4 regions of the Arthrobacter sp. SAFR-179 genome follow, and region 1 is predicted to be linked to each of the others. Evidence: riboswitches for the same ligand, from Rfam matches in the RefSeq annotation. Region 1 holds a riboswitch; each other region holds the start of a gene.
The links. Region 1 has a riboswitch for thiamine pyrophosphate ahead of ACR65K_RS10525 (ECF transporter S component). Riboswitches for the same ligand answer to the same signal wherever they lie in the genome.

Region 1 (7,202 bases):
CCGGCACCTGAACAACCTCATGCTGGTGGTGGCCATTTCCATCATCGGTTTCATCGGATCCGTGACCGTGGCCCGTTTTGTGGCGGACCGAAGGGTGAAGCCTGATGAATCCTGACCTGTCCGGTCCCGACGGCTGGATCGACGCCGTCTCAGCGGTGTTCATGGTGGTGGGGGCACTTATGTCCCTGGGCGCGGCCATTGGGCTGCTCCGCTTCCCTGACCTGCTGAGCCGCATGCACGCGGCCACCAAACCGCAGGTCCTGGGCCTGTTCCTGCTGCTGGCGGCCATTGGGCTGCAGATGCGGACGTGGTGGGTATGGCCGGTCCTGGCGGTGGCCTGGATCTTCCAGCTGCTCACCGTGCCGGTGTCCGCGCACATGGTGGGCCGCGCCGGGTACCGCACCAAGCACCTGCACCGGGAACTGCTCACGGCTGACGAGCTGGAGGCCGTGGTGCAAAAAGCCGCCGCCGAGGCTGCCCGGAAGGACAGCCCCGACGGCGGCGGGTAGCGCTTGGAGCTAGACGATGTCCTGCGACTTGGCGAACCGGGTGATGGCGCGCTGGGTGCCGCGGTTGGCCAGGACCTGGATGATGGCGCTCACCGACGCCGAGATCAGCGCGAAGGTCAACGCCGAACGCAGGCTGGTGGGGACGTCCTCGTTCTTGCCGGTGGGGGCCTTTTGCCCGGTGGTCTTTTCCCAGATGGTGTTGACGAGCTTGGTACCGACCAGGCCTGCACCCAGGCTCACCCCGGTCCCGAGCAGCTTGATGAAAAGGTTCATTCCTATTACTCCTTGCGGGCGGAAAACGGACTGCCTCCAGCCTAGCCGTACCCCCGTGCCGGTCCGGGCAAGGGCGTGGCGTGCTGCAGGCAGCTTGTTGGACTGACAGCTTGGCGGATTAAGCGGTTGTTGGACTAACCGGTGGGCGGCTCCGTGCGGAACTTGATCATCTTGTGCGTGCCGTCGCAGTAAGGCTTGATGGCCGAGGCCCCGCAGCGGCACAGGGCAACGGTCTTGCGGTCGCGGGGCACGGCGTCCCCGGACGGGGTGACGATCTCAAACTCGCCCCTGATAATCAGTGGCCCGTCCGGGCACACCACGATGGAGCTGGCTGCTTCCTGGTCCATGTGGGCTCCTGTTCCTTGCTGTCCGGGGTTCATTCCTGCACCGCTTTCATCGTCGCTTCCTGGTTGCCGGGCGCCCGGCGGAGCTTCCTGGCGTGGCGCTGCCGGAGTTCTGCCTCCGAATGCGCCGCCGTCCTGATCCTGCTGCCCGCGTAGGGGATCCCGCCCGCCAGCCTGAAGGCGGCCGCCAGCCAGACGCAGACGGCCCGCTCCAGTGCCCACAGCGGCGCAAACCAGGCTGCCGAGGCGGGAAAGACGGCGGTCCCGTTGTGCCGGCGTCGTCCAACTTCCGCGCAGGTGACGGCCGCCGCGGCAAGCGCCAGGAGGGCGGTCCGCCTTGTCCGGGCCGGAAAAAATGTGGCGCCGATGGTGGCCGGGAGCAGGGCAAGTTCGGCGGTAAGCCGTGGCGGCTGGGCAAAATCGTCGTAGGCCTGCCGTATACGTTGTCGCAGGAAGTGCCGGGTGGTTGGCGGCCGGCGGGCCACGAACAGGCCGGGCAGGATCCGTTCGCTGCCGCCGGCGGCCCTGATGGTGCGGATGAGCTCCAGGTTTTCGAACAGGACACCGTCATAGCCGCCGGTGGCCTGAAGGGCGCTGCGGCGGACGCCCAGCGTTCCGGGGTAGTCAGTGGACCAGGCGCGGTTGAGCAGCGTCCTGGCCGTGTCCCACCGGGCGTGCCACGGGCGGGGGTCGAAGTAGTTCTGCGGACGCACCAGATGGGCCGATCCGAGGTGATGCACGACGGCGGCGAGGGCCTCGCGCGTGTAGCGGACGTCGTCGTCGGCTATGACAAGGAACTCCGCGCCGGAGGCGCGCACGCCGGTCATGACCCCGGCCACCTTTCCGTTGTGGAGGCCGCCCCCGGGGCCCCGGTGGTCCGGGGACTGGTCAGGGTAACCGTCTGGGTCCGGGCGGAGGTGACGCACCGCCGCGGGGAACGCCACGCGGTGGCGTTCGAAGAAGTCGGGGGCGGAGCCGTCCACCACCGTCACCGGGATCCAGTCCGCGAGGCGCCGGAGGTAGTCCGACAGATCAGCCAGGCCGGAATCCTCATTCCAGCGCAGGGGAAGGATGTACTCCGCCCCGGCCAAGCAGGCGTGCCCGCCCTTGGACACTGTTAGGGCGGGCCGTCATGCTGCCGCCGGCACGGCCGCCCGCAGCGATGATGTCCCGGCTTCCCACGAGGACAGGAGGTGGGCGGAGAGCCGGCTGTCGATGGCCATGACGGCCGTCGCGCCAAACAGGACGTCCGCCAGGAGTTCCGGCTCGGCTTCGACGAGGCCGCCGGCGAGGTCACGGCCGGCGATCTGCTCGTGCACGGCGTCGGCCTCCACATGTTCGTCAAAGTAGTGCGTGACGTCCGCGCCGAACCCGTGCCGGCGAAATCCGTTGCCGTAGAACCGGTTGGGCTGGGAGGAGGTCATTTCGTAGATTGCCAGGTGGCCGGTGATGGCACCGCGGAGCCGCCGGTTCAGTCCGCAGAGGGACATGAGGTTTACCGATGCGAGGGAGACTGCGGGGACGGCATCAACGTAGGCGCCGTAGCTGTCGTCGAGGCCCAGGCCACGCATGGTCCGTGCGAACAGCGCGCTGTGCATCCGCTCGGGGCGGCCGCCGCCGTATTCGTCCGTCTGGATTTCCACGAGTGCGGCTTTGGGCCGTCCACTGAGGCGCGGGATGGCCCATGTGTGGGGATCGGCTTCCTTCAGCTGGTACACGGATTTGTGGACCAGGAATTCCTTGAGCTGCCCCAGGTCTGCCTTCCTGGCCACGTACCGGGAGACGCTGGGGCCGGTGTCCTTGCCGGCGAGGCCGAACAGGACATCGGCTACCTGGTCGCTGGTCATGGCACCGCCGGCGGGCAGTTCGAGGTCCCCGGCGGCCTGCTGTGCGGCGGCGCGAAGGTCCGCCTCAAACGGTTCCTCGAGCAGCCGCCGGACCCTGATCAGCCCCGGCTCCCACTCCCAGTGGTCGGAGACGCCGTCCAGCCCCGAGTAATGGAGCTCGTAGAGGCAGAAGAGGGCCAACTGGATGTCCTCGTCGCCAATGATGTCAGCGGTGGCAGCCACCTGCCGTGCGGCCAGGCGGTACAGGGCGTCCAGTTCTGTCCCGGCGGAGTCCGGAGCCTGCGCCAGGACCGTGAACAGGGCGCTGCTGAGGGGGCCTCTGGTTTCCGGGATTCTCATGGTGCTCCTTGGTCTGCCGCGCTGGTGACGGGAACGAACGCGGGACCGCCCATGGTGAGTTCCATGCCCTGTCCTCCTCGAAACCCGGGGGACAATATAGTAAGCATGATTACTAATAAAAGCTAAGCAGGCTTTGTATATAGGGGTTTTGCTGGGTCCCCCCGTACCCAGCTGCGGACAGTGTTCAGCCAGGCAGTGGTCAGTCAGACAGGGCCGACCCCAGTATGTCGCGCAGCGCCTCCACCACCAGGTCATGGTCCTGCAGCTGCGGCAATCCGGAGACGGTGACCGTGGCCACGGCACCCACGCCGGTGACGTAGATGGGAAATGAGCCGCCGTGGGCTGCATACCGGGACTGGTCGAACCAGGCGTTGTCCTCGATCCTGCCCCCGCCCAGCCGGCCCCGCAGTCCCACCAAAAGTGACGGCACCTCGTACCGGGCGGCAGTGCTCTGCTTGGCCCGGATCCAGTGCCCGTTGTCAGGAGTGGCGCCGGGAAGCGCGACGTGGAACAGTACCTGCTCGCCCTTAGTGATATCGATGGCGATGGGAAGCGACCGCTCCTTGCCCAGTTCCACCAGAAGCAGCCCAAGGTTCAGTGCGTCATCCGGCGAAAAGCCGGGGAAGTGGAGCTCCCGGACCTCCGCCTCGACCCGGGCAACCAGGGCCTCGAGCGACCCCTCGGGCTGGGCGTCGGGGGAATCGGGATCGAACCCGGTCACATCCGGTGGAATGGCGCTCATGGCCTTCAATCTACCCCCGCCCGGTGTAAACTTGACCACGCCCGGAAGGGCAATCAAAAGCCTTACCCAACAAAAAGCAACACTACAAACGACAGGGGAGCGCCGCCGTCGGGCATCCTGGCATCCGCCGGGCACCGCAGGTGGGCGCTGAGAGTGCGGACAGCCGCAGACCCTCGAACCTGATCCGGTTAGTACCGGCGCAAGGGAGTCGAGTTCTCGAAGTGTCGCGGCTGCACGGCAACGGGCCGTCAGCCGGGTCCACTTTCCCCTCCTGTTTCCCAGGAGGATTCCAATGAGCACTGCAGCAATCAAGAAGACCACCAGTAAGTCCTGGCGCGTCGTGGACATCGTCGTCGCCGCGCTGGTGGCCATCGCCGGCGGCGTTATTTTCTGGGCGTGGTCGCAAGGGGCGGCGGCAGTATCCGTGCCGATGAACGCCGCCTACCCGCCCCTGACCGGCATCATTGCCGGCGGATGGATGATCCCGGGCGTGCTGGGCATGCTGATCATCCGCAAGCCGGGCGCCGCACTGTTCTGCGAGACCGTGGCCGCCACCGGGGAACTGCTCATGGGCTCCCAGTACGGCGCCTCGGTCCTCTTCTCCGGCTTCGTCCAGGGCCTGGGCGCGGAAATCATCTTTGCCATCTTCGTCTACCGCAAGTTCAACCTGCCCGTGTCCCTGCTGGCAGGTGCGGCAGCAGGTCTCTTCTGCGGCCTGAATGACTCCTTTGCGCCGTGGGGCTGGAACATCGCGTACTCCGGCGGCGACAAGCTGGCCTATATCGTCTTCTGCATGATTTCCGGAGCAGTCATTGCCGGCGCCCTGTCCTGGGTGGCCACCCGCGGCCTGGCGCGGACGGGAGTCCTGAGCTCCTTCGCCTCGCGCAAGGCTGCCACGGAGCCTGTCTTCTCCTGATGGCAATGGCCCAGGCCACGGCGGTCCGCCCTGCCGCTGTCACCGCCCGCGGGTGGGGATGGCGGCACGCCGGCAGGGCAAAGCCCGCCGTCCACGCCCTTGACCTGGACATCAGCCCGGGGGAGCGGGTGCTCCTGCTCGGCCCCTCGGGCGCCGGCAAGTCCACCCTCCTTCATGCGCTGGCAGGGGTGCTGGGGGACATCAACGACGACGGCGGCGAGGCAGGGGACGCCGACGAGTCAGGTTCGCTCCTGGTTGACGGCGCCGTGCCCCGGACCCAGCGCGGGTGCGCCGGGCTCATGCAGCAGGACCCCGAGACGCAGGTGGTCCTGTCGCGGTTGGGGGACGACGCCGCCTTCGGTGCCGAGAACCTTGCGGTGCCGCGGGAGGAAATCTGGGCGCGGGTGCACGAGGCGCTTGCCGACGTCGGACTGTCCCACCTCCCGCTGGACCACCCGACGTCGGCCCTGTCCGGCGGGCAAAAGCAGCGCCTGGCGCTGGCCGGCATCCTGGCCATGCGCCCGGGCCTGATCCTGCTGGATGAGCCGACCGCCAACCTGGATCCCGCCGGCGTGCTGGAGGTCCGCGACGCCGTGGCGCGCTGCCTAAACAAGACAGGGGCCACCCTGGTGGTGGTGGAGCACCGGGTTTCGGTGTGGAAGGACCTGGTGGACCGGATCGTGGTCCTGCAGCCGGGTTCCGGCACCAATCCTGCCGTGCTCCTGGATGGCCCGCCGGACCGGGTGCTCACGGAGGCCCGTGCCATGCTCGCCGCAGCCGGTGTGTGGGTGCCCGGCTACGTGCCGGCAACCCGCGCCCGCGCCGTTGTCCCGGCGCCCGGCACGGGGAACCTGCTGCTGGCCGCCGAACAGCTGGGTGTCTCCCGCGAACGTCCCCGCCGCCAAGGCTTCCGGAAGATTCCGCCGGTACCGGTCCAGGAAGGCCTGTCCGCGCAGGTCCGCGCCGGGCAGGCCCTCGCCGTCACAGGCCCCAACGGTGCCGGCAAGTCCACTTTCGCGCTCACCCTGGCCGGGCTGCTGGAGCCGGTCTCCGGAAAGGTGTCCGCCACCCTGGACCTCAGCCGCGGGGCGGGCATCGACCCATACCGCTGGAAGGCCGACCAGTTGATTTCGCGCGTGGGGACGGTGTTCCAGGAGCCGGAGCACCAGTTCGTGACCGGCAAGGTATTGGATGAGCTGCTGTTCGGCCCCCGGCACCTGGGCCACGGCGAGGACCGGGTGGACGAACTGCTGGAGCGGCTGCGGCTCACCCACCTGGTGGACGCGAACCCCTATACGCTCTCCGGCGGCGAGAAGCGGCGGCTGTCCGTAGCCACCGTCCTTGCCGCCAGCCCGCAGGTGCTGGTCCTGGACGAGCCCACGTTCGGGCAGGACGCCAACACGTGGGCCGAGCTGGCCTCGTTCCTGTCCGAACTCCTGGACGCCGGCACCGCGGTGGTCTCCGTGACCCATGACGCCGAATTCACGGAAGCATTGGGCGGGACCGAACTGCGAATGGCTGCGGCGGAAGCGGTGGCACCATGAGGCAGCAACTCACCCTGACCGGCAACCATGCCCTCCTGGCCCGCGCCAACCCACTGAGTAAGTTCGCGGCCGTCCTGCTCATCACCGCGGTCCTGGCGCTGTCCATCGACTGGGTGTCGGCATCCGTGGCCCTGGTTTTCGAGCTGCTGCTGTTTCCACTGGCCGGGCTCACCCTGTCCCTGCTGTGGCAGCGCGGGTGGCCGCTGATCATCGCCGCCGCCGTGGGCGGCTGGAGCACGTCCATCCTTGCGCCGGACAGCGGCAGGACCCTGCTCGACGCCGGCATCTGGACCATGAGCGAAGGATCCCTGCAGCTGGGCGTCGGCTTCATGCTGCGCGGCTTTGCCATCGCCCTTCCGGCGGTGCTCCTGATGAGCTGCACGGATCCCACCGACCTTGCCGACGCGCTGGCGCAGAAGGCCCGCCTGCCGCACCGGTTCGTCCTGGGAACGCTCGCCGCGATGCGCCTTGTGGGGCTGATGGCCGAGGAGTGGCAGACCATCGGGATGGCGCGCCGTGCACGCGGCGTGGGTTCGCGCGGAAGCCTGGGCCAGCGGGTCAAAGCGACCCTGGGGCAGAGCTTCGGGCTTTTGGTGCAGGCAGTCCGCCGCGCGTCGCGGCTCGCCGTGACCATGGAAGCCCGGGGTTTCGGCGGTGGCCAACGGACCTGGGCACGCGAATCCACGTT
Region 2 (7,202 bases), on a different contig from region 1:
CTCAGCACCGTGGTCCGTCCCGCAGCCCCCGCCGTCGAGGAGCCTGAAGAGGAAGAAACCGAAGACGGCGACGATGCCTCCGGCCGCCGCCGGCGCCGCAGCCGGGGCCGCAGGGGCCGCAGCCGCATCGGCGACGGTACGGACCAGGACAGCGAGGGCGGCAGCGCCGAAGCTGACGCCGAGGACGAGGCGGACGAGGACAACGCCACGCAGCCGGAGGACGGTGTGACGTCCCGCCGCCGTCGGCGCCGCCGCCGCGGGGACCAGGACCTTGAACTCACCGGCGGCGGGGATGACGATCCGCCCAACACGGTCACGAGGGTCCGTGCGCCCCGTGCCGTCACTGAAGCACCGGTCAGCAACCGCGTCACCAGCGTGAAGGGCTCCACCCGTTTGGAGGCCAAGAAGCAGCGCCGCCGCGAATCCCGCGACACGGGCCGCCGCCGCACGGTGATCACCGAGGCCGAGTTCCTGGCCCGCCGCGAATCCGTTGACCGGCAAATGATCGTCCGCCAGCGCGACGACAGGATCCAGATCGCCGTCCTCGAAGACGGCGTCCTGGCCGAACACTTCGTGTCCAAGACACAACAGGACTCACTCATCGGCAACGTGTACCTGGGCAAGGTCCAGAACGTGCTGCCGTCCATGGAGGCGGCGTTCGTTGACATCGGACGCGGCCGCAACGCCGTGCTGTACGCCGGTGAAGTGAACTGGGAAGCGGTCAACCTTGAGGGCAAGCAGCGCCGGATCGAGAATGCGCTGAAGTCCGGCGACACCGTCCTGGTCCAGGTGACCAAGGATCCCGTGGGCCACAAGGGCGCCCGGCTCACCAGCCAGATCTCCCTTCCGGGCCGCTACCTGGTGTACGTGCCCGGCGGCTCGATGACCGGCATCTCCCGCAAGCTGCCCGACGTCGAACGCAACCGCCTCAAGCGGATCCTCAAGGACCGCCTGCCCGAGCACGCGGGCGTTATTGTCCGCACCGCCGCGGAAGGCGCATCGGAGGAAGAGTTGACGCACGACATCAACCGGCTCCGCGCCCAGTGGGAAGGCATTGAAAGCCAGTCCGCATCCACCAAGATCCTGGCGCCCGAGCTGCTCTACGGCGAACCCGACCTGACCATTAAGGTGGTCCGCGACGTCTTCAACGAGGACTTTTCCAAGCTCATCGTGTCCGGTGAGGAAGCCTGGGACACCATCGAGGCCTACGTCACCTACGTGGCGCCGGACCTGGTGGGACGCCTGGAGAAGTGGACCAAGGACCAGGACATCTTCTCCGCCTGGCGCATCGACGAGCAGATCCACAAGGCCCTTGAGCGCAAGGTCTTCCTGCCCTCCGGCGGCTCCCTGGTGATCGACCGCACCGAGGCCATGACGGTGGTTGACGTCAACACCGGCAAGTTCACCGGCAGCGGCGGCAACCTTGAGGAAACCGTCACCAAGAACAACCTGGAAGCTGCCGAGGAAGTGGTCCGGCAGCTGCGGCTGCGTGACATCGGCGGCATCATCGTGATCGACTTCATCGACATGGTGCTCGAATCCAACCGTGACCTGGTCCTGCGCCGCCTGGTGGAGTGCCTGGGCCGCGACCGGACCAAGCACCAGGTTGCCGAGGTCACGTCGCTGGGCCTGGTCCAGATGACCCGCAAGCGGATGGGTACGGGCCTGCTGGAAGTCTTCGGCGAGCAGTGCGAGGCCTGCGCGGGCCGCGGGGTAGTTACCCATGACGATCCCGTGGAGCACCGGCGTGCCAACATCGTGGCGGCCGAGCACCACGTCCAGCGCACGGACAACCGCCCCGAAGCCCGCGGGGAAGCCCACCGCACCGAGACGCAGCGGCCCGACGCCGGCCAGCCCGGAGTCCGTCCCGAGCGGAAACGGCGGCGCGGACGCGGCGGCCAGCAGCCCGAGGCTGTGCCGGCGCCTGCAGTGCACGTCCACACCGTCCTGCCGGACGCTGCGGATGCTGAGCGGCACGCCAAGGCAGAGGCCACCCGGCTTGCCCTGGCGAATATTGCGGCTGCGGCCCATGCCGCGCACCTGCATGACGATGAGGTGGCAGCAACCCGGCAGGCACCGCAGGCTGAGCCTGCGCCGGCTCCCGCAGAGGAGAAGCACGACGCCGATGCCCCGGCACGTCCCGCAGCTGTCCTGACCTTCGGCGGCGAGGAAGTCCCGCTTCCGTTCGTGGAGCACGCCGAGGAGCAGCATCCCAAGCCCGCCCTCACCCTGGACCGGCTGGCGGAAGCGTTCGCCCACCTGGGCCAGCCGGCTTCGCCCATGGTGGATGCGCCGGTCAAAGCCGCAGAGGACGTAAAGGCAGCCGAACCGGCAGCGCCCCAGCAGCAGGCAGGGGGAGCGGCAACCCGCGCCACCCTGGAAGCGCCGGCGGAAAAGGACTACTCCGACCACACCCTGGAGCAGTCCCGGCAACGCAGGCCGCGGCGGCACCGCGCTGCCAGCCGTGCCCAGGGCGCAGCCAACGAGACCGCTGTCCAGCACCACGAGAACGTGCAGTCGACGGCGGCAGGGCATTCACACGCAGCCAAGGCCCCCGACACCGCCAAGGCGGAAGCCGCCAAGCCGGCAGATGAACCCATCATCCTCGGCGTCGGAGTCCCTGCCTCCGAGCTCTAAGCCAAGACAGGACCAACGCGTCACCAAGGAAGTCCCCGCCATGTGGACCATTCCCCCCGAAATTCGCGGGGGAGTGGACCACAAGGCGGGGACTTCTCGCATCAACAGGAGCTGTCACCTTTCCGCCGCGTAGGCCCCAGCCGCTACGCTGGACAGCGACACGGGGTGCCGCGCATAAGGCCGGCTGAGATCCAGACCCGTTGAACCTGTCCGGCTAGTACCGGCGAAGGGATGTCTCTTGTCTTCGACCCTTTCCATGCCCCTGCCAACCGCGTCCCGCGTTCCTTTCGGGCTTCCCGCGGGCCGTGACGTCCCGCGGGTCCTCTCCATCGCCGGTTCCGATCCGTCCGGGGGAGCCGGAATCCAGGCGGACCTCAAAAGCATTGCCGCGCATGGCGGATACGGCATGGCAGCGATTACTGCCCTCACCGCCCAGAACACCCGCGGCGTGCAGTCCGTCCACGTCCCTCCCGCCGCGTTCCTGGCCCAGCAGCTGGATGCAGTCAGTGATGACATCAGTATCGACGCCGTCAAGATCGGCATGCTGGGCGACGAATCGGTGATCCGCGCCGTCCGCGAGTGGCTCGGAAAAGTCCGGCCCGCCGTCGTTGTCCTTGACCCGGTGATGGTGGCCACCAGCGGGGACCGGCTGCTGCAGGAGTCCGCCGAAGCCGCGCTCCGGGAGCTCCTGCCGCTTGCCCACCTCCTCACCCCCAACCTGCCCGAGCTCGCGCTGCTGCTTGGCACGGAGCCGGCCCAAAACTGGGATGCCGCCCTGGACCAGGGCAGGCGCCTGGCCGATGCCACCGGAGCCACCGTGCTGGTCAAGGGCGGCCACCTGGCAGGCCTGGACTGCCCGGACGCGCTGGTGAACACCGCGGGCCTTCTCGACCAGGAGGTGGTGGAAGTGCGGGCGAAGCGGATTTCAACGCGCAACAGCCACGGCACGGGATGTTCCCTGTCCTCCGCCATGGCAACCGTCCAGGCCCGCCTGGGTGACTGGGAGGCGTCGCTGCGGACCGTTAAGCCCTGGCTGGCCGGCGCGCTCGAGAACTCAGGCCAGCTGGAGGTGGGGCAGGGGAACGGACCCGTGCACCACTTCCACCACGTGCCGCCGGTCCTGGCGGAAGGCAGCTTCGCGGCCCGGCTGTGGGCCGAAGCCCGGCAGGACCTCGACGACATCTATGCGCTGGACTTCATCGGCGGACTGGCCTCGGGCGATCTTCCTGAGAAGGACTTTGCCTATTACCTGGCGCAGGATGCCCTTTACCTGAACGGCTATTCCCGCGTGCTGGCACGTGCCAGTGCCCTCGCCCCCTCGGAGGCCGAGCAGCTGTTCTGGGCACGGTCCGCGCAGCAGTGCCTTGAGGTGGAATCGGAACTTCACCGCTCGTGGCTCAGCACCCGCCCGGCCCCGGACGGGCTAGGCCCCGTCACCAAGTCTTATGTGGACCACCTCACCGCAGCGTCGGCGTCGGGCAGCTACGCGGTCCTCGCCGCCGCCGTCCTGCCCTGCTTCTGGCTCTACGCAGAGGTTGGTGCCACGCTGCACGTCCGGTTCCTTGCCTCCGGGGAACCGGCCGGGCACGCTTACGCGGACTGGCTCCGCACCTATGCAGATGAAGGCTTTGCCGAAGCCACGCGCCAGGCCATTGCCATCGTGGATGCGGCCGGACGGCGGGCTTCCGACCATGAGAAGGCCGCGATGGTGACGGCGTTCAAGCAGTCCTGCCGGCTCGAGGTGGACTTCTTCGACGCGCCGCGCCTGCACTCCTGAACCGGGGCCGGCGGGTGAGCCGGTACTATGGTGGGGCATGGTGCGGACGCCGGACCTGAGCTGTGGTACCTATCACAGCAACCCGCCGGGAACCAGCCTCATTTGCGGCCGAAGACAAAATTAGCGTAATCTAGATCTTCGGTGCTTACGCCAACACTTGGGTTATGACCCCACGGCGTTGAGGCACAGCGAGAAACCAGGCTTTTGATAGTCGGTTCCGCACGCAAATTTAGTTATAAACGTCGAGAGAAGTGAGTTCCCAAGTGGTGTACGCGATTGTCCGCGCAGGCGGCCGCCAAGAGAAGGTTTCCGTTGGAGACTTCGTTACCCTGAACCGCGTCGCCGGTGGAGCCGGCAGCACCATTGAGCTGCCCGCACTGCTCCTGGTTGATGGTGACAAGGTCACCTCCGCCGCCGCCGACCTGGCCAAGGTAACTGTTACGGCTGAAATCCTCCAGGACCTGCGTGGTCCTAAGATTGTCATCCAGAAGTTCAAGAACAAGACCGGCTACAAGAAGCGCCAGGGTCACCGCCAGGAACTGACCAAGGTCAAGATCACCGGCATCAGCTAACCTCCGGTTAGTGTTCAGGCATTTCAACAGATTCCCCAGAATTTAGAGGCAGGCATTTCAGATGGCACATAAAAAGGGCGCGAGCTCCACTCGCAACGGTCGCGATTCCAACGCTCAGTACCTCGGCGTCAAGCGCTTCGGCGGCCAGGTTGTTTCCGCAGGCGAGATCATCGTCCGCCAGCGTGGCACCCACTTCCACCCGGGCGCCGGCGTTGGCCGTGGCGGGGACGACACCCTGTTCGCACTGACCCCGGGCGCCGTTGAATTCGGTACCCGCCGCGGTCGTCGCGTGGTCAACATCGTTGCTGCTGCAGCTGCAGAGTAACAACAAGTTCTGAAGCGGTGGAGCGGGCCTAAGGGTCCGCTCCACTGTTCTTTTAACCGCATTACAATCGATGTGGCGCCCCGCGGTGCCAGGTAAACAGTTTCTGAGGAGATCCACGTGGCCAGCTTTGTAGACCGGGTAGTACTGCATGTATCCGGCGGAACCGGCGGCCACGGTTGCGTCTCCGTCCACCGTGAAAAGTTCAAGCCCCTGGGCGGGCCCGACGGCGGCAACGGCGGCAACGGCGGCGACGTCATCCTTCGCGTTGACCACCAGACCACCACGCTCCTTGACTACCACCACGCACCGCACCGGCACGCCAGCAACGGCGGGCCCGGCATGGGTGACTGGCGCGGCGGCAAGAACGGCGAAACCCTCATCCTGCCCGTCCCGGACGGCACCGTGGTCAAGTCCAAGGACGGCACCGTACTGGCCGACCTCGTGGGTGAGGGCGCGGAGTTTGTGGCAGCTGCCGGTGGCATTGGCGGCCTGGGCAACGCCGCCCTGTCCTCGCAGAAGCGCCGCGCCCCCGGGTTTGCGCTGCTGGGCATCGAAGGCGAATCCAGGGACGTCGTCCTTGAGCTGAAGTCCATCGCCGACATCGCCCTGGTGGGCTTCCCGTCAGCCGGCAAGTCCAGCCTGATCGCCGCGATGTCCGCGGCCCGCCCCAAGATCGCCGACTACCCCTTCACCACCCTGGTCCCCAACCTCGGCGTGGTTCAGGCCGGCGACGTACGGTTCACCATCGCCGACGTTCCCGGCCTCATCGAAGGCGCCAGCGAGGGGCGCGGCCTGGGCCATCACTTCCTGCGGCACGTGGAGCGCTGCGCAGCGCTGGTGCACGTGCTTGACTGCGGCACCCTGGAGTCCGAGCGCGACCCCCTGTCGGACCTCGCCATCATCGAGGGCGAACTGGAAAAGTACGCCGTCGACATGAGCTACGCGGGCCAGGACGGCGAAGTGGTCCCACTGAACCACCGGCCCCGGCTGGTCGCCCTGAACAAGGTGGACCTTCCCGACGGCAAGGACATGGCCGAATTCGTGCGTCCGGAACTGGAATCGCGCGGCTACCGCGTCTTCGAGGTGTCCGCCACCAGCCATGAGGGCCTGCGCCAGCTGGGCTTCGCCATGGCAGAAATCGTCAAGGCCGCCCGCGACGCCGTGGCTGCCGCCCCGCCCAAGGTCCAGCCCGCGGTACTGCGTCCGCGCGCCGTCAACGAAACCGGCTTCAAGATCCGCCGCGAGGAAAAGAACCTGGAGCCGCTGTTCCGCGTCCTGGGCGAAAAGCCAGTGCGCTGGGTCAAGCAGACCGATTTCACCAACGAGGAAGCCATCGGCTACCTGGCAGACCGGCTGGCCAAGCTCGGCGTGGAAACCGAACTGTTCAAGCAGGGCGCCAAGCCCGGCGACACCGTGGTCATCGGCGAGGACGACGGCGTGGTCTTCGACTGGGAGCCCACCATGATGGCAGGTGCCGAACTTCTCGCGTCGCCGCGCGGCACCGATGTCCGGTTCGCCGATATCGGTGACCGCCCCACCCGCAGCCAGAAGCGTGAAGAGCAGCAGGAGCGCCGGGATGCCAAGGCAGCCGCCCGGGCCGAGCTTGAGGCGGAGCGGAAAGCCGGTATCTGGACCGAATCCGTCAGCGGCCGCCGCGCCGCCCACCCCGTGAAGGAGATCGGACTGGAAGCGGACGATGACCTCTAGGGGCATGACCGCGGAACCCGCTGAACGCGCCTCCGACAGGAGCGCCCTGGCCGGTGCCCGCCGGATCGTCGTGAAGGTGGGGTCCTCCTCGCTCACCAGCATCAAGGGCGGCATTTCGGAGGAATCCCTGACCGCCCTGGCAGACGCGCTGGCGGCCAAAAGCAACGCGGGTGCCGAAATCATC
Region 3 (7,202 bases), on a different contig from region 1:
CGCACCCAGGCCAGGATCCCGCCGTCGAGGTGGCTGACCCGCTGGTAGCCCGCCTGCCGTGCCGCCGCCAGCACGTTTGCGGACCGGGTCCCGGCCTTGCAGTGGAACACGATGTCCCGGTCCTCCGGCAGTTCGTCCCACGCCTCGCCGGCGAGGATCCGTCCCTGCGGGATCAGTTTGGCCCCGTCGATCCGGACGATGTCGTATTCGCCGGCCTCGCGGACGTCCACCAGTTCGAAGTCCTTGAGCCCGGCTTTCCGGGACGCCAGCATGGTGGCCAGCTGCGTGGCGGTAACAGTATGTTCCGTATCCGCCTCGGCTGTGGGCGGGATGCCGCAGAAGGCCTCATAGTCGGTGAGTTCCGTGATGGGTTCCGCCGCGGGGTCCTTCGACACGCGGATCTCGCGCCAACTGCCGCCCAGGGCGTCGAACAGGGCCACGCGGCCCAGCAGGGAACGCCCGACGCCGGTGATCAGCTTCACTGCCTCGGTCACCATGAGCGATCCCACGGCAGCGCAGAGCATGCCGAACACCCCGCCCTCGCCGCAGGAAGGGACGGAACCGGCGGGGGGAGCCTCCGGATACAGGTCGCGGTAGGTGGGACCGTGCTTCTCCCAGAACACGCTGACCTGGCCGTCGAACCGGAAGATGGAACCCCACACGTAGGGCTTGCCCAGGATGGCGGCGGCGTCGTTCACCAGGTACCTGGTGGCAAAGTTGTCGGCTCCGTCAAGAATGAGGTCATACCCGCTGAACAGCTCCAGGGCGTTGGACGCGTCCAGGCGCAGGTTGTGCAGCCGGACATCCACCAGCGGATTCAGCTCCGCGATGGCATCGCGCGCAGACTCGATCTTGGGCCGGCCCACGTCGCTGACACCGTGGATCACCTGGCGCTGCAGGTTGCTCAGGTCCACCACGTCGTCATCAACGATTCCAATGGTGCCAACGCCCGCCGCGGCCAGGTAGAGCAAGGCCGGTGCGCCCAGGCCGCCGGCACCGATCACCAGGACCTTGGCGTTCTTGAGCCGCCGCTGGCCCAGGGCTCCGATCTCGGGAATGATCAAGTGCCGGGAGTAACGCTCCACCTCATCAGGGGTCAGGCCGGCAGCCGGTTCCACCAGCGGATCCAGCGAAAGGGTTGAAACATTTGCGGTGAAAGACGAAGCCATACTTCAATGTATGCCCCGGAATACCAGCGGGTCATATTACCCCGCAGTAAAGTGAAGGGTAACTGCAATGGAAAGAAGGACAACTGTGGTCCCTGAAGCACGGGCTGACCGCCCGCCCGCCGCCGAACCGCAAACCGCCTCCCGCCCCGCAGGCCATCGGTCCGCCCGGCTGCCCCGGGATGAGCGCCGCGCACAGCTGCTGGCGGCAGCCCAGGAGGTGTTCGTAGCCAATGGCTACCACGGTGCGGCCATGGATGAAATTGCAGAGACCGCGCACGTGAGTAAACCCGTGCTGTACCAGCACTTTCCCTCCAAGCGCGACCTGTACCTGGCACTGCTGGAAAGCCATCTGGCATCCCTGACCGAGCTGATGCTGGGCGCCCTGAATTCCACCACGGACAATGATGAACGCGTCCAGGCCGTCATGCGCGCCTACTTCCACTTCATCGCCAATGACGACCAGGCCCACCGGCTGGTATTCGAGTCCGACCTGATCAACGACCCCGATGTGAGTTCCAGGCTGGAAACCTTTAACCGGACCTTCGCCGATGCCATCGCCCGGGTCATTGCCGAGGACACCAAGCTCCCCCACCTCGAAGCCGAACTCCTGGGCCGCGGACTGGCTGGAATGGCGCAGGTCAGCGCCCGGTACTGGCTGGAAACGGACGGCAACCTGGACCTCAACGTGGCCAGCGACCTGATCTACCGTTTAGCTTGGCGCGGAATCTCTCGCTTCCCCAAAGAGTCCTAGACTACAAATAAGACAACACCTCGTAGACACGAGTACTTTCACAGGCTGGGAGGCCCCCTTGGAAATTAAGATCGGCGTTCAAAACGTTGGCCGCGAGATCGTGCTGGAATCGACCCAGGACGCGGAGACTGTGGCCAAGGTTGTTGGTGAAGCCATCAATGGCGGCAGCGAACTGCGGCTCAAGGATGACAAAGGACGCGTGATCATCGTTCCGGGCAACGCACTGGCGTATGTGGAAATCGGCGCCGAAGAGGTCCGGCGCGTCGGGTTCGGCCAGTTCTAGTCCCCGGTTCCAAGGAGATCCATGCTTTCGCTGATCATTGTGGTGCTGGCCACTGTCGCCGCGGGCTTCGTCGTCTGGGCCAATGACAGGCGGCATGCCAAGTACGGGGCGGCGCTGCCGGCGGGCGTGGCCGCAGGTGTTGCGGCGCTGGTGTGGATCATCCTGATGGCAGCCGGTTTCGGCTACCTGCCAGGGCTGACCTGGCTTCCCTGGGTCCTGCCCATCGTTCTCGGCATTGCAGCCGCCATCGCCGCCGTCGTCTACCTGGGCCGCACGCGTGCGCGCCACGACGCACAGCAGCTCACGGCGATCCTGCGGCGCTGAGCTTCCAGTCGCGTGCACGTGGCGGCAAAGACTAAACGGCTGTGGCCACCACCCACGCGGGTGGTGGCCACAGCCGTTTAACCGGATATCGGGAGCCTAGAGGAACTCTGCCCTGCCCTCCATTGCCGACGATGCCAGGGCGTGCTCCCTGCGCGGGATGCGCCCGGCCGCCCGGGCCATCCGGCCGGAAATCACTGCGTGCTTGAAGGCCTCGCCCATGAGCGTCGGGTTCTGCGCCCGGGTGACAGCCGTGGCCAGCAGCACGGCATCGCAGCCCAACTCCATGGCAAGGGCGGCGTCGGACGCCGTGCCGATGCCGGCGTCCAGGACCACAGGCACGGTGGCCCGGGAAACAATGAGCTCGATGTTGTGCGGGTTCAGGATCCCCAGGCCGGTGCCGATCGGGGCGCCCAGCGGCATGACGGCGGTGGCGCCAAGGTTCTCCAGCCGCAGCGCCAGCACGGGATCGTCATTGGTGTAGGCAAAGACCTTGAAGCCGCGGTTGACCAGCTGCTCGGTGGCCTCGACGAGTTCCACGGCGTCCGGGAGGAGGGTTTGTTCGTCCGCGATGACCTCGAGTTTGACCCAGTCGGTCTCCAGTGCCTCGCGGGCAAGTTCTGCGGTGAGGACCGCGTCCCGGGCGGTGAAGCAGCCGGCGGTGTTGGGCAGGACCCGGATCCCGTGGTCCACCAGCAGCTGGAACAGTGATCCGGTTTCCGCGGTGGAGTAGCGCCGCATGGCCACGGTGGTCAGCGCGGTGCCGGAAGCCAGGAGCGCTGCGCCCAGGCCGTCGAGGCTGGGCGCTCCCCCGGTGCCCATGATGAGCCTGGATCCGAGGGCGACGCCGTCGATCACCAGGGCGTCGCCGGTCCCGGGGCTTCCTGCGGGGTTGATGGTGCTGGTTTCGGTCATGGTGTCAGCCTCCCTGTACTGCTGTGACAAGTTCGATGTCGTCACCCTCGGCGAGCGCGGTGGCGAACCATTGGCTGCGCGGCACCACCTGTGCGTTGTGCGCGACGGCGACCCCCAGCTTCTCGCCGTCGGTCGCCTGCCCGTTGTCAGCCAGCGGGCGTCCGGTGACCTGGCTGACCAGCGTGGTGATGGAGGCGCCGTCGGCAACCGTGTGCGGGTTTCCGTTAAGGGTGATGTTCACGCTGTCTCCTTGATGAAGGGGCTTGTTGCTGCTGTGGCCGGCCTGGAGAACCGGTCCGGGCTGAAGGGTGCCCAGCGGGGATCGGACTTTCCGTCCAGCAGCTCCCTGCAGATGGCCGCTGCGGCGGGGGTGAGCAGGACGCCGTGCCGGAAGAATCCGGTGGCAATGATGAGCCCCGGGACATGCCCGGCTTGTCCGCCCACGGAGGCCCCAGGCACCGGCACCCGGCCCAGGAGCGGTGCGTTGTCAGGGGTTCCGGGCCGGGCACGGGCGGTGGATTCCAGGAGTTCAAGTTCGGCGACGGCGGGCACCAGCGCCTGCGCGTCCCGCAGCAGCTGGTATACGCCTCCGGCACTGACGGCGCCGGACAGGGCATCCTCGCGCTGGGTGGCTCCAATCACCACCGTCCCGTCCTGCCGCGGGACGATATACACCGGCACGCCGTGGACCAGCCCGCGGACCGTTGACGTGACCAGGGGCTGAAGGTGGCGGGGAACGGCAAGGCGGAGGATGTCCCCGTGCACGGGCCGCAACGGCAGCTCGAGGCCGTCCGGCAGGCCGTCAAGCGCCCCCGCCTGCAGCCCGTTGGCCACCACCGTCTCCGTTGCCAGCACCGTGCCGCCGCCCGCAAGGCGGACGCCGGCAACAGCTCCGCCGTCCCACAACAGCCGGGCTGCCCGGTCCGGAACGGCGTAACCATCGACTGCCCCGGCAACGGCCAGTTCCGGCAACTCCTGCGCCGCGCCGGCCAGGGCCAGGCGCAGGGCTGCCACCAGGCGCCGCGGGTCCACCTGGTGGTCTGCCGGGGTGTCCAGGGCGCAGGCAATGGCCGGGCTGAGCAGCGGCTCGCGCTTCCGGGCTTCGCGCACGGTGAGGGGCTCCACCTCCAGCCCGTTGTCCTGCTGGACCAAACGCAAATCCATGAGTGCCCGGCGGTCGGCTGCGTCGGCACCCACCGCGAGTGTCGCCGTCGTGAGGTATCCGGAATCCGCGCCCGTGGCACTGTCCAGGGCGGCGGCGAACCCCGGCCAGCGCGATGATGCGTCCAGCATCAGTTCCAGGAGGTCTTCCTCCTGGTAGTGCAGTTCGCTGACGGGGGCCAGCATGCCGGCGGCCGCCCAGCTGGCGCCGGTGCCCGGTGCGTGGTCGATGAGGACCACCGAGCGTCCGGAACGCTGCGCCTCCCAGGCGATTCCGTGCCCCACCACTCCCCCGCCGATGACCGCAACATCGGCCCGGACCGTGGAGGAGCTGGAGGCGTCGGCGGACCCGGGATGGTTGAAAGGGGTGCGCATATGGATTCCTTCCCTACGCCGGCATTACCCGGATCAGGTCAAGCGGTCGGCTCTGACGCCCTCTCAGCCCGGCGCTTTGTGACAGCTGCCGCGGGCTCCCGCAGTACCAGCCCAGTTTAGAGGAACTAGGCTTGCACGCATGAATGTGTCCACCCCATCCTTCCCCGCCGGCCACCGCGCTCCCGCCACCGAAGTTGTCAATTCACGGGACAGCGACGCCCTCAAGGCGGCCCGCCTGTACCTCTGCACCGATGCGCGCCGGGACCGCGGCGACTTTGCGGAGTTCGTTGACGCCGCGTTCGCCGGCGGCGTGGACATCATCCAGCTGCGCGACAAAGCCATCGAGGCTGCCGAGGAACTGGACCTCCTGGCGGTGCTGAAGGAGACGGCGGTACGGCACGGCAGGCTGTGGGCTGTCAATGACCGTGCGGACATCGCCGTCCTCTCCGGGGCGCCGGTGTTCCACATCGGCCAAAAGGACCTTCCCTTGCCCGCAGCACGTACGTTGGTCAATGGAAATGCCGCAATCGGGCTCTCCAGCCACACAACGGGGCAGGTGGACGCCGCGCTGGCAGCAGCTGCCGGTCCGGCCGGCCTGGACTATTTCTGCGTGGGTCCGGTCTGGGCCACCCCCACCAAACCCGGCAGGGCAGCCGTCGGACCAGACCTGGTGAAGTACGCCGCGGACGCCTCAGGAAAGGTGGCAGATCCGGTGCCCTGGTTTGCCATTGGCGGCATCGACCACGGAAACGTCCGGCAGGTGGCGGAAGCCGGTGCCCGCAGGATCGTGGTGGTCCGCGCCATCACTGAGGCTCCCGACCCCGCGGCCGCGGCTGCTTCACTCCTCGACGCGCTGGACGCCGCCGGCGCCTGATGCCATATCCGTGGACTTGGAGCTACGCTGATTTTTGTGTCACATCATCGGCTGGCCCCCAACGTCCATGACCACAGGAACGCCTTGGAAGAGGCGTTGGGCCTGCTGCGGACCGAACTCGAACTGCCGGGGCCCTACCCCGCTGACGCAGTAGCCGATGCCCGGGCCGCCGTGGCTGCCCTGAAGCTGCCGTCCTATGACCTGACCGCCGTGGAGTTCGTGACCATCGATCCGGCATCGTCCACGGACCTTGACCAGGCGGTGTTCATCGAACCGGACGGGAACGGCTACCGGGTGCTGTACGCGATCGCCGACGTCCCGGCGTTTGTTGCCCCGGGAGGGCCCCTGGACGCCGAGACCCGTCGCCGGGGCCAGACGTTCTACGCTCCGGACGGCAGGATTCCGCTGCATCCGGAAGTCATCAGCGAGGGGGCAGGGAGCCTGCTGCCGGGGCAGGACTGTTCAGCGTTCGTATGGGACTTCACGCTCGACGGCGATGCGTCCGTTTTGTCGGTGGGTGTCAGGAGGGCGCGGGTCCGCAGCCGCGACAAGCTCAGCTACAAGGGCGCGCAGGCAGACCTCGACGCCGGGACTGCATCAACGGTGCTGCGGCTGCTCCGCGAGGTGGGCCTGAAACGGGTAGCCCTGGAAAGGGAACGTGGAGGGGCAAGCCTCAACATGCCCGAGCAGGAAATTGTCCAGCTGCCCGATGGCGGCTACCGCATTGACGCCGTCCCGCAGCTTCCCGTGGAGGACTGGAACGCGCAGATATCGCTGATGACCGGGATGGCGGCCGCGCAGCTCATGCTGGAGGGCAAGGTGGGAATCCTGCGCACCATGCCCGCCCCGGACGAACGGTCCCTGCGGCACTTCCGCCTGCAGACCGAGGTGCTGGGCAGGCCCTGGGACGGCGAGGTCAGCTACGGCGAGTACCTGCGTTCACTCGATCCCACCGATCCGCGCCAACTGGCCATCATGCATTCCGCCGGCATGCTGTTCCGGGGAGCCTCGTATACCGCTTTCGACGGCACGGTCCCCGAGGACGGGGTGCAGTCCGCCATCGGCGCGGCCTATGCCCACACCACCGCACCGCTGCGCCGCCTGGTGGACCGCTTCGTCCTGGTCATCTGCGAGGCCCTGAGCAACGGAGGCGATGTTCCTGGCTGGGCCCGGGAGGCCCTTCCGCTGCTGCCGGGCATCATGGCCGGCTCAGACCAGCTGGCGTCCCGGATGGAACGCCTGGCCCTGGACACCGTGGAGGCGGCGCTGCTGCTGAACCACATTGGGCAGGAGTTCGACGCGATCGTGATTTCCGGGTCCAAACCGCAGAACGGCAATGGCAACGGCACGGGG
Region 4 (7,202 bases), on a different contig from region 1:
ACATGCAGAACGGCAGACGGGACGGGCGGGAACCGGAAGGTTCCCGCCCGTCCCGTCTGTCGTTAAAGGTGCCCTTGCCGCACGGGCCGGGGGCTGCTCAGCCCTTGCGCCGGTTGGTGGGCCATGATGCCGGGCCGGCCGAACCGGCGTCGTACTCTTCAAGCGGGACATCCCCTTGCTCCCACGCCTTGAGCACCGGCTCGACGATCCGCCAGCAGTCCTCCGCGGTGTCACTGCGGACGGACAGCAACGGGTCGCCGGTCAGCACGCCCTCCAGCACTTCGCCGTACGGCAGGAGGTCGGATGCACTCAGTTCCGCTTCCAGGGACACACGGCCCAGGCTGAAGATGTTCCCGGGGCCGTTGACGTCGACGTCGAACTCCAGCGTGTCCGGGCCGAACCCGATCCGGAGCTGGTTGGGGGAGTCCACCCCGGTGAAGCCCTGGGGCAGGTGAGGCACCGGCAGGAAGGTGACCACCGCTTCCTTGCGTTTGTCCCCCAGGGCCTTGCCCGAGCGGAGGATGAAGGGCACGCCCTGCCAGCGCCAGTTGTCGATGCCCACCTGGATTTCGGCGAGTGTTTCCGTTTCCCGTCCGGGGTCCACGCCTTCCTCCCTGGCATAGTCGGGGACGTCCTTGCCTGCCACTGAACCGGCCGTGTAGCGGGCCCTGCGCGTTGATTCGGTGAAGGGGGCTTTGACGCTGCTGGCCCGCAGGACGGCGGAGACGGCATCGCGGAGGTCGCGCTCGCCGATGGTGGCCGGGGGTTCGATGGCCATGATCGCCATGACCTGCAGGAGGTGGCTCTGGATCATGTCGCGGAGGGCCCCGGCGCCGTCGTAGTAGCGCGCGCGGCCCTCCAGGGCCAGGTCCTCGTCGAAGAAGATCTCCACCTTCTCCACGTGCTGCCGGTTCCACACCGGCTCCAGGAAGTTGTTGGCGAACCTCAGGCCCAGGATGTTCAGGACGGTGGCCTTGCCCAGGAAGTGGTCCACCCGGTGGATGTGGTCCTCGGGGACAAGCCGGGCCAAAGTCCGGTTGAGGGACCGTGCGGATTCCTCGCTGGAGCCGAAGGGCTTTTCCATCACCAGGCGCGTGCCTTCCGGAACCTCCTCCGGCTGGAGCGTCTCACAGGCCGCCTGGCTGATCCTGGGTGGCAACGCAAAGTAGACGGCCACCGGTCCTTCGAGTCCCTTGAGCAGGGCTGCGAGGGCACCCTTGGCCGTGACGTCCACCTGGTGGTACACGGTCTCCTTTTGCAGCAGCTCGAGGGCGTCCTTCCCCGGCCTGTCCGCTGCGCCCGCTGCAGCCGCGAACGAAGACTGGACCCGCTCCCGCCATTGTTCCGGCGTCCACGGATCCGAACCGGCACCCACCAGGGTGAGGCCCTCCGCACGGCCTGCCGCGACCAGCCGCGCCAGGCCCGGCAGCAGGAGCCGGCCGGTGAGGTCGCCCGAGGCGCCGAGGATGAGCAGGGTCTTCACTGTTGTTTGGCTCGTCATTTTGCCAGCATGCCACCTACCGTGCCTGACTTGATACCCTAGATAGTCGAGTCCCGATCATCCACTGAAAGAAGTGCACGTCGCGTGTTCAATTCACTCTCTGACCGGTTGACAGCAACCTTCAAGAATCTCCGCGGTAAAGGCAGGCTTACCGAGGCCGACGTCGATGCCACCGTCCGGGAGATCCGCCGCGCCCTTCTGGACGCCGATGTTGCCGTTCCCGTGGTGCGTGAGTTCACTGGCCGGGTCCGTGAACGCGCGCTGGGTGCCGAGGTCTCGGCTGCACTGAACCCCAGCCAGCAGATCGTCAAGATCGTCAACGAGGAACTCCAGGAGATCCTCGGCGGCGAAACCCGGCGGATCCGGCTGGCCAAGAACGGCCCCACCGTCATCATGCTCGCCGGTCTCCAGGGCGCCGGCAAGACCACTCTGGCCGGCAAGCTGTCCAAGTGGCTGAAGGCCCAAGGCCACAGCCCCATGCTGGTGGCCTGTGACCTCCAGCGCCCCAACGCCGTCACCCAGCTCCAGGTGGTGGGCCAGCGCGCCAACGTGCCTGTCTTTGCCCCGCACCCCGGAGCCACCTCCACCGAGCTGGACCAGCCCGCAGGGGACCCCGTCGCCGTTGCCCGTGCCGGCGTCGAGGAAGCCCGCCAGAAGCTGCACGACGTCGTCATCGTTGACACGGCCGGCCGCCTGGGCGTGGACGCCGACATGATGGAACAGGCGCGCCAGATCCGCCGGGCCATCGTGCCCAACGAAGTGCTGTTCGTCATCGATTCCATGATCGGCCAGGACGCCGTGAACACGGCGCTCGCCTTCGATGAAGGCGTTAACTTCACCGGCATCGTGCTGTCCAAGCTCGACGGCGACGCCCGCGGCGGTGCCGCGCTTTCGGTCGCGTCGGTCACCGGCAAGCCGGTCATGTTCGCCTCCACCGGCGAAGGTTTGGATGATTTCGAACTCTTCCACCCGGACCGGATGGCTTCCCGCATCCTGGACATGGGCGACATCCTCACGCTCATCGAACAGGCCGAAAAGGCCTGGGACAAGGATGAAGCCGCCCGGATGGCGAAGAAGTTCGCCGACCAGGAAGACTTCACCCTCGAGGACTTCCTGGCCCAGATGCAGCAGATCCGCAACATGGGCTCCATGAAGAAGATGCTCATGATGATGCCGGGTGCGCAGAACATCCGGCAGCAGCTGGAGCAGTTCGACGAGCGCGAGATCGACCGCGTCGAGGCAATCGTCCGCTCCATGACACCGCACGAGCGGCTTGCACCGAAGATCATCAACGGCTCACGGCGGGCCCGCATCGCCCGCGGCTCCGGCGTCCACGTCTCCGAGGTCAACGGCCTCCTGGAGCGCTTCGCCCAAGCCCAGAAGATGATGAAGAAGATGGCCCAGGGCGGCATGCCGGGAATGCCCGGGCTGCCCGGTGCCGGCGGCGGTGCACGGAAGAACGCCAAGAACGCGCCCAAGAAGAAGGCAAAGTCCGGCAACCCGGCAAAGGCTGCCCAGGAGCGCAAGGAAGCGGAAGCCCGCCGTGCCAACGCTGCGAAGGCACTGCCCACCGGCGCCGCCTTTGGCCAGCAGGGCGGCGACTTCGATCCGTCCCAGCTGAACCTTCCCAAGGGCTTTGACAAGTTCCTCGGCAAATAAGCACACCCGGCCCAACTAAGTAGCAGCAGATGTCGTTATGAAGGCTCATAACGACATCTGCTGCTACTTACATGGGATGTCAGCGCCGTGGAATAGGGTTGGGACATGTTCAAGCAGAGGGTAGTGTTCGTGCACGGCGCCGGGACTTTTGGCGCCGCTGCGTGGCCGCGCCAGCACGGCATGGCACTGTCCTATGACGCATTGTTCCTCCGCCGGCACGGCTTTGATGCCGTCGCGGAGCCACTGGAATCATCCTTCGCCGAGGACACCGCCATCATCCTGCGATCCCTTGCCGACGATGGCCGCGGGGCCGCCGGCGGCCATGTGGTGGCGCACGCCCAGGGCGCCATCGCGGCCATGATGGCCGCCGTTGAACGTCCGGACCTGGTCTTTTCGCTGACGCTCGTGGAGCCGGCCTGCCTCTCCCTGACGGCAGAGCTTCCGGCTACGGCGGCCCACATCAGCCTGATGCAGCCCCTTTTCGACGTCCGCCACCAACTCGGCGACGAAGACTTCCAGCGCGAATTCGTCCGGCGGGTCTTCGCCACGGACCTGCAGCAGCCCGCCACCGTGGAGGAAAAGAGGTCCGCCCGCAGGCTCCGGCTCCAGGCGCCCTCGTGGGAGGCGCCGCTGCACATCGTTCCCGGTGTGCCCACGCTGGTCCTGACCGGGGGGTGGGAGCCGCTTTACGAGGAAATTGCAGGCTACCTGCGGGAGACCGGCGCCCTGCACCGCGTCGCCGCGGGAGGGCACCGGCCGCACGACTCCACGGACGGGGACCGGGCCATCCGGCAGTTCATCAGCCAGGTCAGCCGGAGCCAGCCCGCCCGGGCCTCCTAGCCCTCAGCAGGAACGCGAAGCTCCGGCAGGTAGACCTTGCCGCCGGCCGCCAGGAACTCTTCGCTTTTCTCCCGCATCCCCGATGCGACGTTGGCCCGGGCCGCCTGCGCCTCCGCGGAGCCGAATTCGTCCCGGATGTCCTGGCTGATCCGCATGGAGCAGAACTTGGGCCCGCACATCGAGCAGAAGTGCGCTGTCTTGGCAGGTTCGGCCGGCAGGGTCTCGTCGTGGAACGCCTCCGCCGTCACCGGGTCCAGGGACAGCGCGAACTGGTCGCGCCAGCGGAATTCAAACCGCGCCTTGGACAAGGCGTCATCGCGTTCGCGCGCACCGGGGTGGCCCTTCGCCAGGTCCGCGGCGTGGGCTGCGATCTTGTAGGTGATCACGCCGGTCTTCACGTCGTCCTTGTTGGGCAGGCCCAGGTGTTCCTTCGGCGTGACGTAGCAGAGCATCGCGGTGCCGTACCGGGCAATTTCGGTGGCACCGATTGCGGAGGTGATGTGGTCATAGCCGGGGGCCACGTCCGTCACCAGCGGTCCGAGGGTGTAGAACGGCGCACCCTTGCACAGCTCCTGCTGGCGTTCGACGTTTTCCCGGACCAGGTGGAACGGAACGTGGCCGGGGCCCTCCACCATTACCTGTACGTCGTACTCCCATGCGCGCTGGGTGAGCTCGGCGAGCGTGTCCAGTTCCGCGAACTGGGCGGCGTCGTTGGCGTCCGCGGTGGAGCCGGGGCGCAGGCCGTCGCCCAGGGAGAAGGCAACGTCGTACTTCGCGAAAATTTCGCACAGCTCGTCAAAGTGCGTGTAGAGGAAGTTCTCCTGGTGGTGGGCCAGGCACCAGCCGGCCATGATGGAGCCGCCGCGCGAGACAATGCCCGTCACCCTGTCGGCCGTCAGCGGCACATAGCGAAGCAGAACCCCGGCGTGGATGGTCATGTAGTCCACGCCCTGTTCGCACTGTTCAATCACCGTGTCCCGGAAGATTTCCCAGGTCAGCGCGTTGGCCTCGCCGTTGACTTTTTCCAGGGCCTGGTAGATGGGAACGGTGCCGATCGGCACGGGGGAGTTGCGGATGATCCATTCCCGCGTGGTGTGGATATCGTCGCCGGTGGACAGGTCCATCACCGTATCCGCGCCCCACTGGGTGGCCCACTGCAGCTTGTCCACCTCCTCGGCGATGGAGCTCGTCACGGCCGAGTTTCCGATGTTGGCGTTGATCTTCACCAGGAAAGCCTTGCCGATGATCATCGGCTCGGACTCCGGATGGTTGATGTTGCTCGGGACGATGGCGCGGCCGGCAGCAAGTTCGCTCCGAACCAACTCCACGTCGCAGTTCTCGCGCAGCGCCACGAAACGCATCTCCTGCGTGATGATTCCCTGCCGGGCATAGTGCATCTGGGTCACCGTCCGGCCGTCGACGGCGCGGCGGGGCACCGGCTGCGCGCCCTTCCACTCCGCCGAGGCAGCACCCCGGCGGACGGCCGAGCGGCCGTCGTCGAGCAGGTTGCGTTCCCTGCCGCTGTAGGCCTCGGTGTCCCCGCGCGCCACGATCCATTCGGCGCGGAAGGGCTGCAGGCCGCGGACGGGGTCGCTTCCGGGCCCGGCAGTGCGGTAGGTCCGGAAAGGTGCGTTCTGCTGCCCGTTGGGTGACGGCTCCAGGGCAATCTCCGTCACCGGCACGCGGATTCCGGACGCGGCGTCGTCGATGAACGCCAATGAATGCGACGCCAGGGACTGCGTCACCTGTGGCAGGGAGTCGGCGCCGGACCTCCCGGCTGACGGCAGGTGGGCAGGGTTCAACTGGGTGTTTTGTGTACTCAAGGGAATACTCACTTCCTTCGCCGGCATTACCCGGACAGGTTCAACGGTCGCAGGCTGCGTCAGCCCGATCTCAGCCCCTGCAAGGGCACCCGTGTGGTCAGGAAAGAAGCTACCACAGGGGCGCGGAAGAGCCTTGTCACATTTGCGGGTGCTAGCCTGTCCGGGCATCGAAAGGAAGCCCGATGGCAGAGATCATTCACTTTCGCGGACCTGTCCTGACCGCACCGGACCGGGTCCGTCATGGACTTTGGTCGGTGGACGGCAAGCTCACGTTCAACCGGCCTGGTGCCGCTCCTGGGCGGGTGCTCGACGGCTGGGTGCTGCCGGGGTTCGCTGACGCCCACTGCCACATCGGACTGGGTCCCGCCGGTCCGGTGGAACCCGCAATGGCCCGGGACCAGGCGCTGGCCGACCTCGACGCCGGAACCCTGCTGGCCCGCGACGCCGGTTCACCTGCCGATACCCGCTGGATGCAGGGCGGCCGGGACTTCCCGGTGTTGATCCGGGCTGGAAGGCACGTGGCCCGCACGCGCCGCTACCTGCGCGGCTTCGCGGAGGAGGTCGAGCCCGAGGGGCTTGTGGAGGCCGTGCGGAAGCAGGCGCGCGACGGCGACGGCTGGGTCAAGCTGGTGGGGGACTGGATCGACCGGAGCGCCGGTGACCTCGCGCCGTCCTTTCCTGCCGGCGTCGTGCGTGACGCTGTCCGGGCTGCCCATGACGAAGGTGCCCGGGTCACGGCGCATTGCTTCGCCGAGGACACGCTGGACCAGATGCTGGACGCCGGCATCGACTGCATCGAGCACGCCACCGGGCTGCTGCCCCGGCACCTGCCCCGGTTCGCGGAGCAGGATGTGCCGATCGTCCCCACCCTCATCAACATCGCCACCTTCCCCGGGATCGCTGCCCAGGCAGAGGCCAAGTTCCCGCGCTACGCGGCCCACATGCGCTCCCTCTGGGAGCGCCGGCTGGAACGGGTGGCCGAAGCCCACGCCGCCGGGGTGCGCATCTTTGCCGGCACGGATGCCGGCAGCGTGATCCGCCACGGCAGGATCGCCGACGAGATCCTCGCCCTGCACGGCGCGGGCCTGCCCATGGAGGCGGCCCTGGATGCTGCCTGCTGGGCAGCCCGCACCTGGCTGGGAGCGGACAACCTGGCCGAAGGTGCGCGGGCCGACGTTGTGGTATGCCGTGAGGATCCGCGGGCGGTCCCGGAAACCATCACGGCCCTGGAACATGTGGTGCTGGGCGGCCGCATCATCAGGTGAGCAGAATGAGCCCGGCACTTGGAATAAATTGAAGCTTCAAGTAATTTTAATTTGTGACAGGCCGCCAACGGGACGGCCTCCAATACAAGGAGCCTTCACATGACCGAAGCAGCC

Region 2: another riboswitch for thiamine pyrophosphate. It lies ahead of thiD (bifunctional hydroxymethylpyrimidine kinase/phosphomethylpyrimidine kinase); the one in region 1 lies ahead of ACR65K_RS10525 (ECF transporter S component).
Region 3: another riboswitch for thiamine pyrophosphate. It lies ahead of thiO (glycine oxidase ThiO); the one in region 1 lies ahead of ACR65K_RS10525 (ECF transporter S component).
Region 4: another riboswitch for thiamine pyrophosphate. It lies ahead of thiC (phosphomethylpyrimidine synthase ThiC); the one in region 1 lies ahead of ACR65K_RS10525 (ECF transporter S component).

The regions. Positions count from the first base shown of each region.
Region 1 covers NZ_JBPFDM010000005.1:74,348-81,549, forward strand. Annotated here, with positions in the region: gene ACR65K_RS10490 (MrpF/PhaF family protein) at 1-115, shown strand, start outside; gene mnhG (monovalent cation/H(+) antiporter subunit G) at 105-509, shown strand; gene ACR65K_RS10500 (DUF4235 domain-containing protein) at 519-782, opposite strand; gene ACR65K_RS10505 (CDGSH iron-sulfur domain-containing protein) at 917-1,129, opposite strand; gene ACR65K_RS10510 (glycosyltransferase family 2 protein) at 1,159-2,217, opposite strand; gene ACR65K_RS10515 (iron-containing redox enzyme family protein) at 2,257-3,312, opposite strand; gene ACR65K_RS10520 (heme-degrading domain-containing protein) at 3,512-4,054, opposite strand; TPP riboswitch at 4,138-4,278, shown strand; gene ACR65K_RS10525 (ECF transporter S component) at 4,347-4,970, shown strand; gene ACR65K_RS10530 (ABC transporter ATP-binding protein) at 4,976-6,514, shown strand; gene ACR65K_RS10535 (energy-coupling factor transporter transmembrane component T family protein) at 6,511-7,202, shown strand, end outside.
Region 2 covers NZ_JBPFDM010000002.1:469,074-476,275, reverse strand. Annotated here, with positions in the region: gene ACR65K_RS06580 (Rne/Rng family ribonuclease) at 1-2,637, shown strand, start outside; TPP riboswitch at 2,789-2,886, shown strand; gene thiD (bifunctional hydroxymethylpyrimidine kinase/phosphomethylpyrimidine kinase) at 2,894-4,414, shown strand; gene rplU (50S ribosomal protein L21) at 4,678-4,986, shown strand; gene rpmA (50S ribosomal protein L27) at 5,048-5,311, shown strand; gene obgE (GTPase ObgE) at 5,429-7,018, shown strand; gene proB (glutamate 5-kinase) at 7,023-7,202, shown strand, end outside.
Region 3 covers NZ_JBPFDM010000001.1:557,070-564,271, reverse strand. Annotated here, with positions in the region: gene moeB (molybdopterin-synthase adenylyltransferase MoeB) at 1-1,169, opposite strand, end outside; gene ACR65K_RS02830 (TetR/AcrR family transcriptional regulator) at 1,255-1,920, shown strand; gene ACR65K_RS02825 (DUF3107 domain-containing protein) at 1,979-2,203, shown strand; gene ACR65K_RS02820 (hypothetical protein) at 2,225-2,527, shown strand; gene ACR65K_RS02815 (thiazole synthase) at 2,624-3,439, opposite strand; gene thiS (sulfur carrier protein ThiS) at 3,444-3,680, opposite strand; gene thiO (glycine oxidase ThiO) at 3,677-4,975, opposite strand; TPP riboswitch at 4,969-5,087, opposite strand; gene thiE (thiamine phosphate synthase) at 5,115-5,849, shown strand; gene ACR65K_RS02795 (RNB domain-containing ribonuclease) at 5,886-7,202, shown strand, end outside.
Region 4 covers NZ_JBPFDM010000001.1:889,588-896,789, forward strand. Annotated here, with positions in the region: gene ACR65K_RS04265 (glucose-6-phosphate dehydrogenase) at 98-1,501, opposite strand; gene ffh (signal recognition particle protein) at 1,586-3,160, shown strand; gene ACR65K_RS04275 (alpha/beta fold hydrolase) at 3,266-4,000, shown strand; gene thiC (phosphomethylpyrimidine synthase ThiC) at 3,997-5,823, opposite strand; TPP riboswitch at 5,819-5,926, opposite strand; gene ACR65K_RS04285 (amidohydrolase family protein) at 6,006-7,088, shown strand; gene ACR65K_RS04290 (VOC family protein) at 7,188-7,202, shown strand, end outside.